4 regions of the Paenibacillus thiaminolyticus genome follow, and region 2 is predicted to be linked to each of the others. Evidence: a T-box and tRNA genes for the amino acid it is inferred to sense, from the RefSeq annotation. Region 2 holds a T-box; the other regions hold tRNA genes.
What was found. The T-box of region 2 lies ahead of leuS (leucine--tRNA ligase). A T-box ahead of a tRNA ligase gene usually reads a tRNA of that ligase, here a tRNA-Leu.
Positions count from the first base shown of each region.

Region 1: it has a tRNA-Leu gene. The T-box ahead of leuS (leucine--tRNA ligase) is inferred to sense a tRNA for this amino acid. The anticodon was not compared.
Region 3: it has a tRNA-Leu gene. The T-box ahead of leuS (leucine--tRNA ligase) is inferred to sense a tRNA for this amino acid. The anticodon was not compared.
Region 4: it has a tRNA-Leu gene. The T-box ahead of leuS (leucine--tRNA ligase) is inferred to sense a tRNA for this amino acid. The anticodon was not compared.

Region 1 is NZ_CP041405.1:2,575,603-2,579,085, reverse strand. Features, by position in the region: gene FLT43_RS11600 (sensor histidine kinase) at 1-706, shown strand, start outside; gene FLT43_RS11595 (response regulator transcription factor) at 718-1,317, shown strand; tRNA gene FLT43_RS11590 (tRNA-Leu) at 1,408-1,493, shown strand; gene FLT43_RS29700 (hypothetical protein) at 1,744-1,884, shown strand; gene FLT43_RS11585 (AraC family transcriptional regulator) at 3,326-3,483, shown strand, end outside.
Region 2 is NZ_CP041405.1:5,799,547-5,803,029, reverse strand. Features, by position in the region: gene leuS (leucine--tRNA ligase) at 1-1,178, opposite strand, end outside; T-box leader at 1,467-1,695, opposite strand; gene FLT43_RS25575 (class I SAM-dependent DNA methyltransferase) at 1,806-2,567, opposite strand; gene FLT43_RS25570 (CvfB family protein) at 2,654-3,483, opposite strand, start outside.
Region 3 is NZ_CP041405.1:1,757,606-1,761,088, reverse strand. Features, by position in the region: gene FLT43_RS07985 (DNA uptake lipoprotein) at 1-194, opposite strand, end outside; gene FLT43_RS07980 (hypothetical protein) at 428-754, shown strand; gene FLT43_RS07975 (hypothetical protein) at 870-1,127, shown strand; tRNA gene FLT43_RS07970 (tRNA-Leu) at 1,335-1,421, shown strand; gene FLT43_RS30805 (ISAzo13-like element transposase-related protein) at 1,492-1,746, opposite strand; gene FLT43_RS07960 (prolyl hydroxylase family protein) at 1,831-2,439, opposite strand; partial or broken gene FLT43_RS07955 (transposase) at 2,810-3,043, shown strand; gene FLT43_RS07950 (exosporium glycoprotein BclB-related protein) at 3,126-3,483, opposite strand, start outside.
Region 4 is NZ_CP041405.1:1,714,733-1,718,215, reverse strand. Features, by position in the region: gene FLT43_RS07695 (DUF4311 domain-containing protein) at 1-623, shown strand, start outside; gene FLT43_RS07690 (DUF4310 family protein) at 625-1,275, shown strand; tRNA gene FLT43_RS07685 (tRNA-Leu) at 1,566-1,652, shown strand; gene FLT43_RS07680 (TetR/AcrR family transcriptional regulator) at 2,012-2,620, opposite strand; gene FLT43_RS07675 (CPBP family intramembrane glutamic endopeptidase) at 2,639-3,483, opposite strand, start outside.

The DNA.
Region 1 (3,483 bases), 3.2 Mb from region 2:
CAGTCTCATCGGTGTAATTCTCCTTCCCGTCACCACGTATAACCGCAATAAACGGGAGAAGCTGGAGGGGCAATTGGAGGATGCGAATAAGCGGATCTCCGAGCTGGTCAAGCTGGAAGAACGCCAACGGATTGCGCGCGACCTCCACGACACGCTTGGGCAGAAGCTGTCGCTAATCGGTTTGAAGAGCGATTTGGCCAATAAATTAATAAGCAAGAACCCTGCTCAAGCCCAACTCGAACTCAAGGATGTCCGGCAAACGGCCAGAAGCGCCTTGAAGGAAGTGCGGGAAATGGTTACTCAAATGCGGGGGACGAGGTTAGAGGATGAGCTGTTTCGGATCAAGCAGATTTTGAAGGCGGCCGAGATCGAGTTCACCCTGGAAGCCGAACAGAAGCTAACCAACACCTCCCTGTTGAACGAAAATGTGCTCAGTATGTGCCTGAAGGAAGCAGTGACCAACATCGTTAAGCACAGCCATGCTTCCGCCTGTTCAATCATCATGGAGCCCATGGATACCGAGCTGCGCGTGAAGGTGAAGGATAATGGAATCGGCATCGCGGCGGATTCAGCCGTGTTACGGGGCAACGGGCTGCGGGGCATGAAGGAGCGGCTTGAGTTCGTAAATGGAAGTATGGACATCGTGCCTGATCATGGGACAACGGTCATCATTACAGTGCCGAACGTATGCAAGCAGTCAGAATAGGAGGCGGGGTTATGATTCGAATCGTAATCGCAGAGGACCAGCGGATGCTGCTGGGCGCACTCGCGTCCCTGCTTGATCTGGAAGAGGATATGAGTGTCGTCGGGCGGGCCTCTAACGGGGAGGAAGCTGTGCAATTAGTTCATCAGCATAAGCCGGATATTTGCATCATGGACATTGAAATGCCAGGGAAGAGCGGCTTGGATGCGGCCGAAGAGATAAAGGGCTGGGGATGCAAGGTCATCATTTTGACCACATTCGCCAGAGCCGGATATTTCGAACGGGCGGTGAAGGCGGGGGCGCACGGTTATTTGTTGAAGGACAGTCCCAGTGAAGAGCTGGCGGACTCGATTCGCATCATTATGGCCGGGCGGCGCATCTATGCCTCGGAGCTGGTGGACGAGGCGTATGGCGAAGAGAATCCATTGACCGAGCGGGAAAAAGAAGTGCTGGTGCTTATCGCTGACGGTAAAAATACGAAGCAAATCGCCGAACAGTTATTTATTACGACGGGGACCGTCCGTAACTACATCTCCGTTATTCTGGATAAACTCAATGTGAGCAACCGAATTGAAGCGATTACGCGCTTCAAGGAGAAGGGCTGGTTCAAGTAAGGGATTCATATGGAGAACAATTCCACTTTACATCCGGCTCAAATGATGGTATAGTAACTGTTGTTGTCCTCTTGTTGAGGAATTCAATGTGCGGTAGTGGTGGAATGGCAGACACGCTATCTTGAGGGGGTAGTGGGCGTACGCCCGTGGAGGTTCGAGTCCTCTCTACCGCACCATAACAGAGCTAATGAGGAAGCCTTGGTGATAAGGCTTTTTTTGTGTTTTGGGAACTATTTTTTGGATGAATAATTGCAGCTTCTTGTACAGAACATAGCATTAACGATAATCAGGACCAGGACATAGTATCGTCTCAAGTGTGAAAAAACGGGGCTTGGTGTCCTAACTCTGGCAAATGCTCACCCGCAGATGGACGGCCACGCCGGCCATCGCCGCCCGCTGCGGCGTCCCAAGCGCATGATGCCCTCTATGAGGCTAATCATTCGGTCCAAGAGTGATGAGCGACAAGAGGCGAAGTCGATTGCTCTTCAGCAGGAGAAGGGAGAAGCTCTTCATGTTGCTCTGGAGTCCGATACCGGGAAGAAGAACTATGTAGTGCTTATGAAGTGATTATGAGGTGGTTGCGAAATGACCATGAACTCCCCATGTAGGAGCATAAGTGATCCTCAAGTGATCCTCAAGTGATCCTGTTGGTGGATCACAAGGTGTTCGTATAGAAGTGGATGCTCAGACCGGAAAAGTGCTGAAGGTTGGGCAGGAAGATTGAACCGCATCGCAAGCAAGAAGGGCTGTTCTCCGGATGGAGAGCGGCTTTTTTAGTTGGCGCGTAAGCGGGGGCGAGTAGCCTGTGCGATGGACGAGGGTGAGGAGAGTCAGCGTTATGGGAGGAATAAAGAGGAATAGGGAGGGATGAAGAGAAATAGGGAGAGGTTAAGAGGAAGCAGGAGAACTGAGGAAGGGCTGAATGTGGAAGGATACGGAAGGATGTGGAAGGGTGCCAAGGAGTGAGGAGTGATACGGAGGAATGCGGAAGGGTGCGGAGGAATGAAGAGGATGCTACGGAATGAGGGGGGGAGGGGCCGGAATGAGAATCCGGCAATTTCTTCGCCCCGCAACGACTACTGTGAGCCAAGGAGTAAATCCTGCAAATTTACAGTATTTATTCACCCAAATAGGGGATTTCGTAAGAATTGATGCAAAAATACATCTTTTTGGGAATGTAAACCGGATATGTGCCGTAATAGGGTGAAATTGATGCGTTTTTGCAGGAATTACGCTGGTTGGCACGATTGTGGAATAATTGATGCTGTTTTGCAGGAATTTTGCTTTCTCACACGATTGCGGAATAATTTGTATTGCATGAAAGTCGCTCCTCAACTGAATTGTGGAACAATAACGCCATTTTTGCAGGCTTTGCGCTTCGCCTTTGCCCCACTCGCATGCCATTCGCCTTATGCACATGACCCCCGCCCACGCGCATGACAGCTCGCCCCACGCGCATGGCGCCCGCCCATGCGGATGCCCTTGCCCCACGCGCATGACCCCCGCCCCCGCGCATGTCCCCGCCCACGCGGATGCCCCCGCCCACGCGCATGACAGCTCGCCCCACGCGCATGGCGCCCGCCCATGTGGATGCCCTCGCCCTACGCGCAAGCCATTCGCGCATGACGCCCTCCCTAACGCGCAGGTGCATAATCAAGAACCATCTCCCCGAGGTTCCCTTTACATGCAGCGCATTTCTCTTGCATACTCTCGAATTCACAGAATTATGCTCCTTTGAATAAGGACAGGATTTGAGTAAGGACAGGAGTTAGGAGAATCCGAACTGTTCCGATCGGCTGCCCGCTGGACAGCGATGGCACAATGACCATCCTGGCGCTCCTGCGGCGCCTTCCGTGCTTGTTGTGCATTGACCGGGCTCGGGAGCTATGCTACTTTAATAAAGCGATACTGATAATCATTATCATACATTAACATACAGCCGAGGTGCTTGACTATTGAACGACAGAGGTGCTTGACTACTGAGAACCACAATGGAGGTGCTTGAATATTGATAACGACAATGATGGACTCCGAACAGATTTGCCGCGGCTTGGAGCAATTTTGGTTCAAGCTGCGCGGCGTTGATATTGCGCGCTTCGGGCGTATGGAGCCGCAGCTGCTGAATACGCATGTCCTCGTCCTGTCCAAGCATGGCGAAGGGCGCTT
Region 2 (3,483 bases):
AGCCCGTTCAGGAAGTCCGAGTTCACGTGCGGCCCGTCGCCGCTGAACGCTTCCTTCGCCACATCTCCTCCGGAGACGACTTCCACGATCGGCAGCTCGAATTGCTTCGCGAATTCCCAGTCCCGCTGGTCATGGCCCGGAACGGCCATGATGGCCCCGGTTCCATAACCGGCCAGCACATAGTCGGCAATCCAGATCGGAAGCTTCGCTCCGTTCACCGGGTTGATCGCATACGCGCCGGTGAACACTCCTGTCTTATCCTTCGCGAGATCGGTCCGCTCCAGGTCGCTCTTGCGCGCAGCCTGCTCCTGGTAAGCTTGAACCGCCGCTTGCTGCCCGGAAGTCGTGATCCGGCCAACCAGCTCATGCTCCGGCGCCAATACGCAGTATGTCGCACCGAACAGCGTGTCCGGCCGCGTCGTGAACACGGTGATGTAGTCCTCACGTCCGTCGATCGCGAAGCGGACCTCTGCCCCTTCGGAGCGTCCGATCCAATTGCGCTGCATATCCTTCAGGCTCTCCGGCCAATCCAGCTCATCCAGATCTTCGAGCAGCCGCTCCGCATACTCGGTAATCTTCAGCACCCATTGCCGCATCGGCTTGCGGATGACCGGATGGCCGCCGCGTTCCGACTTGCCGTCGATCACTTCCTCGTTGGCCAGCACGGTTCCGAGCGCCGGGCACCAGTTCACCGGAATCTCCGCTTCATACGCGAGTCCGCGCTTGTAGAGCTGGATGAAGATCCACTGAGTCCATTTGTAATAGTCGGGATCGGTCGTACTGATCTCCCTGTCCCAATCATAAGAGAAGCCGAGCGACTTAATCTGGCGGCGGAAATTGTTGATATTCTTCACCGTAATGTCGCGCGGATGCTCGCCCGTGTCGAGCGCGTGCTGCTCGGCCGGAAGGCCGAACGCATCCCAACCCATCGGATGAAGCACATTGTACCCCTTCATGCGCTTGAATCGGGAAATGATGTCGGTCGCTGTATATCCTTCCGGGTGGCCGACGTGCAGCCCTGCACCTGAAGGATACGGGAACATGTCGAGCGCGTAGAACTTCGGCTTGCTGGAGTTCTCCTCCGTAGCGAATGTCTTGCGCTCCTCCCAGTACTGCTGCCACTTTTTCTCCAAAATTTGCGGTTGATAGCCATGCGGCTGATTGACTTCTTGACTCATCCGTTATCCTCCTTGCCGTGCCCGGTGAAGGCTGCGCGCGCAGCCCGCCCCGCACCTTATGCGAATATCATCCTGCTTGAACCCGCAAGAGACGGGCCCTTCCTGCCCTCTCAAGGAATCAGGCACCAGTCCGCCCGATTCGTGCGGGAACCTCCCGCTTCCGTTCCGTATCCGCGGGACACGGCCCGGTACCGGGCCAGGTTCATGGTGCTGCAACCGAAACGTCACGCGTGCCCGCCGCTTATCTATTCCGATACAGCAAAAAACCTCTCGCCCTTAGCGAAAAACGCTAGGGACGAGAGGTTCAATTCCCGTGGTACCACCCTAGTTAGCGAAAGGCATGCTTTGCCTTCCACTCCCTCTGCACCGTTAACGCCGGTGAATCGTCACAGCCTCCCTGCCGATCGGCTGTGAGACTCCGAGGCGAGTTCGCTCCTGCCCATCACCGGCTTCCACCAACCGCCGGCTCTCTGTGCGATGCGCGCATCAAGCTACTAATCCTCATCACAGTCTTATTGCACTTCTTCAATTATGCATAACCTTACCCAGCTTACGCAAGTAGTTATATCATAATGAAAAGTAAGGATATTGTCAACGATTGTCGCCTAGCCGCTGCTTCACGGCCGGCTATTCCTTCAATGCCGCATAGAAAATGCGCGCGGACTGGCCGTCCGGCGGAGACCATCCGAAGTCAGCGTACATCTCCACTCGGGCAAATCCGGCCTCGCGCAGCCAGGACGCCATCGCTTCCGTCTCATAGGCGCGCTGAACATGGGCTTCGTCGATCCGTTCGAACAGGGCTCCTGCCTCTTGCCGGATGAAAAAAGTCAGCTGATGCTCGATCTCCCGTCTCTCCTCATCATAATCGCAGAACCAAATGTATGCCAGGTCGTCGTCGTCATACGCAAAAGGCTGCGTGTCTGCGTACGACTCGAACTGGCGCCTATGATGCACATCGAACAAGAAGACGCCGCCGGCGCGCAGCTGCCGGAACGTGGCGGCGAACACCCGCTTCACATCCGCCTCTTCGGTAATGTAATTCAGGCAATCGCAGAACGACACGACTGCGTCAGCCGGCTCGCCGCCATTCCATTCCCGCATATCCTGGCACAGCCAACGGATGCTGCCCGACTTCGCGGGCGCGGAGGCGGCCTTCTGCTCGGCGACGGCCAGCATCGTCTCTGACAGGTCGATGCCGGTCAGCGCATATCCTCTGACGGCGAGCGGAAGCGTAATATTGCCCGTTCCGCAGCCCAGGTCGACGATCCGCTCCGGCTTCGACGGCATATAGCGTCTCCATGCCTGCTCGGCGAATTCCACCCAGGCGTCATAAGGCATATCTTCCATCAAGCGGTCATAGACCGCGGCAAAGCGGCCATAAGATTCCATCAGCCTCTCCGTCCTTCCCTCGCGCTGCGGCATGGTTAGCGCTTCTTCACCTGCGCCGTTGCCAGCGCTTCTTCGCCTGCCGCGTGTCAGCGCTTCTTCGGCCGCGGCGGAGCCGGCTTCTCGGTCTGGAGGATCTGCTGCAGCTCATCCGCGCCAATCGTGGCGCCCTTCTCCGACAGCTCCGTCCAGCTTCCTTGCTGCTTGACGAGCCCGGCTCTCATCAGCCGCCCGACCGCACGCTTGAATGCCGACTTGCTCATGCCGAACCGCTGCTTCACAATATCAGCCGGCGTCTCGTCGGAATACGGCATCGCCCCGTTCGGACGATCCCGCAGAAACGAGAACAGACGATCCGCATCCATATCCATGCCAATCTCCTTGCGTTCGGCCATCGTCACGTTCACGCGGCCGTCCTCGCGAATATGAGTGACGCGCACGCGCACCTTCTCCCCGAGCCGGAGCGGCCGCGGCCGAAGCGACTCGTGCAGGAATCCGATGGCGCCGAAGCCGATCGGACCGCCATCCAGCACGAGGAAGGTCCCCATCTTCAGCGCCCGGTAGACGACGGCCTCGTGCCAGGTGTTGCGCCAAGCATCCGGCGCATGGAAGGCCAGCGGAACGAGGTCCTGTTCCAGCGCCGCCCGCGCCACGAGCCGGCCTACCCGGTCGTGGATCATCTTAACATAGACCGTGTCCCCGACTTGGGGATGAAGCGGCTCGTAATCGGGCAGTTCGCCCTTCGGGAGCAACAGCTGGCGCCCGATGCCCATTTCCAGGAAGCAGCCATATCGCGGATGAACGTCCGCCACCTGGAGCGGCGCAATCTGATCGAGAGTGAGATACGGCCGCTTCATCGTCGATGCAAGCCGATCCTCCGTATCATAGAATAGAAAGACGTCGACCTCGTCCCCTGGCT
Region 3 (3,483 bases), 2.6 Mb from region 2:
TCGGTACGTTCTTGTGTCTTATCCTTGCCTGCGGCCGGAGTCTCTTCCGCCGGGCCTGTCTTGGCTTCAGACGTCGTCTTCGAGTTGGCCGGGGGCACGCTGCCGGCCTGCGCCGAACAGCCAGACAGTAAAGCGCCAAGGGCGGCAGCAACTGCAACCATATGTATCATTCGGGTAATCGGGGCACGGGTCATCGGTGCGGTTCCTCCTTCGCCGTCTCGCGGGTATGACGATAGATATAGGATCGGTTTTGATCTGAACCGTAACAGGTTATTTGTAACTAAGGAGAGCGGGACTTAGGACACTCTCATTAATATAGACGGCACTCACTCCAAGAAGTTGCAGTCAATGTATGAAATTGCCTGCTTTCTCCATTCACCTGTTTGGCATATAATAAAAGATAAGTTGGTGAGAGGGGGCGACGAAGATGATTGATCAACCAACAGCTCGTTTTTTGCAGGAGAAGGTGTCGGAAGCGAAGGTGCATTTTGAACGGGCTCTCGATTGTAAGCATACGGAGTTCGATGATTTGTACCCCTATATGATTGAACACCCTCAATTTTTCTGGTACAAACGTTACGTGGCCTGGTCCGAATTACTGACTATCGTCAAACTGTGCGAACAGCTGCAGGTGGCTTGGCACGACCAATTCACCCCGCAGCAAGTCGAATATATACAAAAACGCGTCATGTCGGCGAAAGTACTGGACTATTGGTTCGAGACGAACGATTCCAGAGAGCATGTCGGCGGATAACCTTCACGTGACGGAGGAAGCAAGGCCTGTCAGCGTTAGCCGGCAGGCCTTGTTCCCTATTGCAGTATGAGCCAGACTCGCTGGGTGCAGTCGAGATGAGAAAGGAGGTGCGGCCATGATGGACGAGACGATGCTTGACCGGTTCCGCCAGGAGGGTACGAAGGTGCGTGTCGTACGGGATATGATCGAAGCGAATGATGTGACAGGCACCGTCGTCGCCTGGAGCGGGGACGAGGTGATGATTCGCAAGCGTAATCGGCGCATCGTGAAGCTGAGCCGGAGCTATTTGATCCAGCCCTTCAGCGACCCGCGGCCGGAGCTTGAGGAATGGAACTCGGGCCCGATAATCGAAATAGTCGAAGGCGAGGCCTGAATCGAATGACGATATGGAAGGACTGTCGTCTTGCCGGGACAGTCCGTCCTGTTTGTTGTCGTTGATCGCGGCCATAGGGGCATGAGGTGCCGTTACGAAATGGGTTCAAATTATTTTGCGAAAAAGTGTTGACGCATATCCGAATCCATGATATTATATTTCTTGTCGCTAAGAAAATTAAATTACGAAATGTAAGATACTAAATATGCGGTCATGGCGGAATTGGCAGACGCGCTAGATTCAGGTTCTAGTGGGGTAACACCCGTGGAGGTTCGAGTCCTCTTGACCGCACCACTTTATACAATGACAGGTTTCTGATCTGCTTTTTCTGGCAGAGAAGGAACCTTTTTGTTATTCAAAATCTTTAAGCTGGTACACAAGGGGTGACTTTGGATTTCGTAAAAGACAGCGCTACTTGATCTGCCTTGATCTCCAGGAGTCCAAATGGCGTGACAAATGCCTTGGAAAAATCGTGCTTATCCGCTTTTACCGCGATTCGACTGGATCCACCTCTGGAAAAATCGCCAATCTTTACGCGGTCTTTCGTATCGATTGAGATGCGAAAGACGTTATTCTGATCTTTCGTCTCTTCATGCGTTTTCTTCAGCTTGTTGAATATGGCGTCCGTTTGCTAAGATTTTTTTCGTTTCCTGAGACAGTTTTAGTCTATTATTTTCTTGCATGTGCCTAATGTAGGTGAGGTTCATACTTGATATTGTGGTCGCTCACAAAACCAAAGTGTACCAATCCACTTTTCCCCACTCATTAGAATTTTTGATCCATGTACCGATCGCTGATCAGGAATGGATGTACCTGGTTGGCAGTTTTCAAAAACTAATAAAGTTCCAGTTGTAGGAGAAACTTCGATATTTAAATTCGGAAAATATGTTTCTCCTCCAGTGACAACATCATTCAAATAAAGAAGCGCAGTATATAACCGTTGACCTGATTGCTCGAGAAATGCTTTGTGTGCTTCTTGCGAATCATAACAATCCAAATGAGCGTCAAATTTCCCGCCCGGTTTATAATGAGCAACTTGTAAATTTTGAGCGTAATGAATGGGTTGCTCAACAATTTCTGCCATTTGCTTACATATACTTTGTACAACTTCATTGTGATTATGGTCAAACCAAGTCAAGTCTGAAATCCTTAAATGAGAAACTTCTAACCCCCCGGATTGACCAACCACGGTTGCTGGTGTTAACTGGCCACGTGCTAAATTAATTAAGGATTGACAAGCTTCTGGAGAGATCAACGAGGGATAGCAACCGATAAACGGTTGTTGATTCAGTAGCTGTGCAGGTTCTTGCATAGAATTTCATCTCCTAACAAGTAAATTCAGTTAAGTTAAATTTATGTATATGTATAGGACTTTTTTTTGTGATATTATCGCTCCTCCACACATACATTATTTTCAACACTTATATCACTTATCACTAGCGTGTTTTGAAGATTAGTAAGAGTCAATTAAAACATGGGACCATACAACTTTAGAGGCAGCTAAAAAGATTGTTATGGGGTATATAAGAGGTCCGGATATTATCCATATAAGCCTAGCAAAGGTCGACTATAATAAATTTTTTGTTCGTGTAACCATGCCATTAATGAAGCAATTTGAAGTCATGAATCATTATTACTCGGTGCTTTTTCATGAATTGATTCATTGGATTAAGCAAATCATCATGAGTGCATCCGGTAAATATCTGTACTGATTACGGTACCAAACCATTGAGCGAAGCTTTGCGGATGCCAAGAGACTCCATTGGCTTCGCTACTGCCGGTTCCGCGGAAAGAAAAAATTGCAGCAAGCATTGATGACCGCCATATGCCAGAACGTGATGAAGATTGCCACAACCTACCACGGGAGGGCCGGTTCAGGCTGTCTTCTTATTTTTCTTGTACGTTGGCTGATATAAAAAACAAACCCCCGTAAAATTGGGGTTTGTCAATAATCTGAACCAATCAATTTACTTGATAAGCTCTTAATCTATCAATTATCTAGCTAATACCTAACCCTGCACTCGCATAACCAGCGACTGCTAATCCAATATCCAAACCTTCTGCCTCAGCAGTAAATACGATTAATATACGGGTTCCTGCTGTTACAGGGATATTTGGTAATGCTGTAGTTACACTAGAAATAGTACCTACATCAACTATTCCAGGTCCTAAGGTTGGAGCTAAATCAACAGAAGCAACTTGGTTAAAGATATTATTTGGTACTGGGGACGTGTACACCCGAGCAGTAATAGTAATAACACCTGATAACGTAAGAGCTTCTGTTGTACTAAAATATGCCGATATTGAAGTCAGATTACCATCTCGTGGCATGGAGAATGCTTCGTTTACAAGTTCA
Region 4 (3,483 bases), 2.5 Mb from region 2:
ATTTCTCCTTCGGACTCGGCTTTCTGTTCAACGCATGGGCATCCGTTGTCGGTGCCGGCGGACTGACCCAGGATGTGGATCACCGCATCATTCCGAACTGGTCAGCCGCGCTCCTGATGATTCGCAATAAAAATGTGGAGGATACGCTGCACAATCCGAAAAAAATGGCGTATGCCGGAGCGCTGGTCGGCGCTATCCTCGTGCCTCTGTTGAATTCCACGGCCGCAGCCATTCCGGCATCTCTGCAAGCCGTCGCGACGCAGGTGCTGGTGCCGGCGGCGAATTGGCTTATTAATCCGATCATGCCGATCGTGTTCTGGACCGCGGCAATGGACGCCGGCAAGCGCCCGGGCTTATGGGCAACTGTGCTTGGCGGATTCGCACATATGATTATGGGCAATGCCGTGCCAGGGCTTGTACTGGGGATACTGGTCGGCAAAGGCTTGGACGACAGCGGCTGGAACCGCATTACGAAGACGCTTGTTGCGGCGATTGTGCTATTATTCACATTGAGCGCTTTCTTCCGCGGCTTCGATGTTCAACTCCTCCGCAGCTTGCATGTGGAGAACATTCCGCAATGGCTCATTGATCTGCACGCATTTTTCGGATCGGAGGTTCGTTAGCATGGAGACGGCAAAACAAGGCTTTTGGTATTCGGAATGGGCGTTCGTCTGGTTTGTCGCCTGCTTGTCTTCCGGTATTTTTGCGGGGACGCATTTATATTATGTCTATCATGTGGGCGCATTTAACGATATTGCGATTGTGGCGCTGCTGGAGGCAGGCATGAAGGGCGGCAGTTATGGCGCGGCCGCAGCCTTCGGCGCCAGCTTCTTGTTCGCCCGCATTCTTGAAGGCCCGCTCGTTGGCATTTTGGATATCGGCGGCGCCTTGCAGACGGGAATCGGCATCGGCGTCCCGGCATTGATGCTCGGGGCTGGAATTACCGCTCCGCTTACTTCGTTTCCGCTCGCCCTATTAACGGGAGCCGGGCTGGGCGCCCTCGTCGGTTCGGTCATTATTATGATCCGCAAATTTACGATCAACGCGGCCAATTCAACATTCGGCGCGGACGTGATGATGGGAGCAGGCAACGCCGCAGGCCGTTACTTGGGGCCGCTCATCGTCATATCGGCCGTCATGGCCTCGATTCCGGTCGGGATCGGCGCGACGATCGGCGCAGGCATTTTTTATTACTTCAAAAAGCCGATTGCCGGCGGCGCGATTATTGGCGCCATGGTTCTGGGCGCGCTATTCCCCATTGCTGCCGGTTCGTAACGTTTGCGAATGAAGGCAGTGTATCATTGAACCGGCTGTCTCTCCAATGAACGGACAGCAATTCGCCGGGGGAGAAGCGGGCAGGATGAGCGTATGAAGAGCTTCCGCTCAATGATGAAGAACCACGTTCTTCAGGCGTGGTTCTTCCCTGCTGTCCACAGGGTGACATTTTCACAGGAAAATAATTTTTACGTGTTCAAATGCTTGACATCAGATGTTAGATAGGATATACTAATGATTGTTGAGGCGATGATAACGGCTTTGACAGTTACATTACATAACATGCATATGCGGTCATGGCGGAATTGGCAGACGCGCTGGCTTCAGGTGCCAGTGGTAGCAATACCGTGGAGGTTCGAGTCCTCTTGACCGCACCATACTTAACAATGACAGGTTTCTGATCTGCTGTTTCTGGCAGAGCAGGAGCCTTTTTATTATTCAATATCTTTAAGCTGGGGCTCATTGCCTGGGCAGAAGAAAGCTTGGAATCTAAATAAACGTAATCTTTGTACTCGTTGCAGGAGCTCCTGAAAGACCGGAACGAGTGGTAGAATCCGATCTTGCCCAAGAACTTTTCGATCTGCTTCTGTAATGTTTCCCGATGGAGAGGAACCTATTGTTGAACGTGTAATCTTGTAGATGCCGGCAATAGAAACCGTTAATCAACCATCCGGGAATGGGATCATGTACTTGTCATCCGATACGTTGTATTAAAGTTAAGTATGTTCTCATTTTTTCAGCTGGGATCATGAATCGATATTCCCTTCAAAAGCAGTCTGATCGCCTTGACATGCAGGGCTGCATATTCTTCCCCGCTTAATTTTGGCATCGTTAGGCAGAGCTGCGTTGCGCCAGCCAATGTGGACATTACACCGAAACTCAACGTTTCGATATCTTCATTAATGAAAACGCCCTGGGCGATCCCTTTTTGCAGCACCTGTTTTATTGCACGATAGGCTACATTTGTGATCTCTCTCAATGTAGCCAATGCTTCGGATTCGCTGGAAAGTGTTCTGGCATACTCTTCGAGCGCTTGGAGTAATGGACTTTCACAATCTCTTCCGAATAAATCAGCCATTTCAAGCAATTGCTGGCTGGGAGACTTGGATTGCTCGGCCAAAAGAAGCCACTTTTGTGACATTTGTTCCGAATGCTGGGTAAGCAATTGGAGAAAGAGAACCTCTTTGTTTTTAAAATGATGATACAAATTGCCTTTACTCATCTGTGTCAAGGCACATAAGTCGTCCATTGTAGCTCGATCATAACCTTTTTCAATAAATAACAACTTGGCATGGTTTAAAATAATCGTTTTTGCTTCTTCTGCCGGCAATCGCCTTCTGCTCATAAGCTCCTCCAGGGAACCTTACAAACGGTTCCTTTTATGTTTGAAAAATTGAAATGCGCTATATGAGATAACGATAGCAAAAATCCCAAAGAATGCAAACCTCATATCTAACGTATGGCGGTAAACAATACTTTGCAGCCCCATGTTTTCCAAAGCCGATGATCCATATCCCCAAATAGATGTATTGAAAATGTTCGTGGCAAAATGAATTCCGATGGGAGCGGCCAGTCCATTGGTGCGGTAAGCAACGATTCCCAGAAAGAATGCTCCTAGCAGGTAATACAATGGTCCAAAAATTCCGTAGTTTAGCATTTCGGGGTTAAGTCCATGGACCAGGGCAAATGTAAGGGAAGTGAGGAGGATGGACCAGAATACACCGCCTCTTAATGATCTGAAGATACGGTACATATACCCTCTGAACAAAATCTCTTCAGCAGCACTTTGAATCAAAATCAAAGGTGCGGTAACAATGAGTACACCTAACCACGGAAGCGGATTGAAATGAAGCGTAAAGGCTTGAGGATGCAGAGCGATATCGACAAGTAAATACAGGATAAGTGCCAATCCGTATAGTGAAAAATAAATCGCAAATTTTCGGTAATTAGGCCTTTTACCTTCAAACAAAAATGCTCGAAAACGAATTTTGAAAAAATATCTGGTGACGATGCAGACTCCGAGAATCAGGAAAGAAAAGGACAAATATAGCGTGATCAAACTAGGTAATCCTGAGTGAGTAGCGGGAATTAAAGCATGAATTAGATTTAACCATAATAAAGTGCCTCCTTGCCAAATAATGAAAATGACGATAAACCCTGCAAAAGATTTGAAGCTGAATGGTATCGGCGGTTGGAGCCCATAATTCT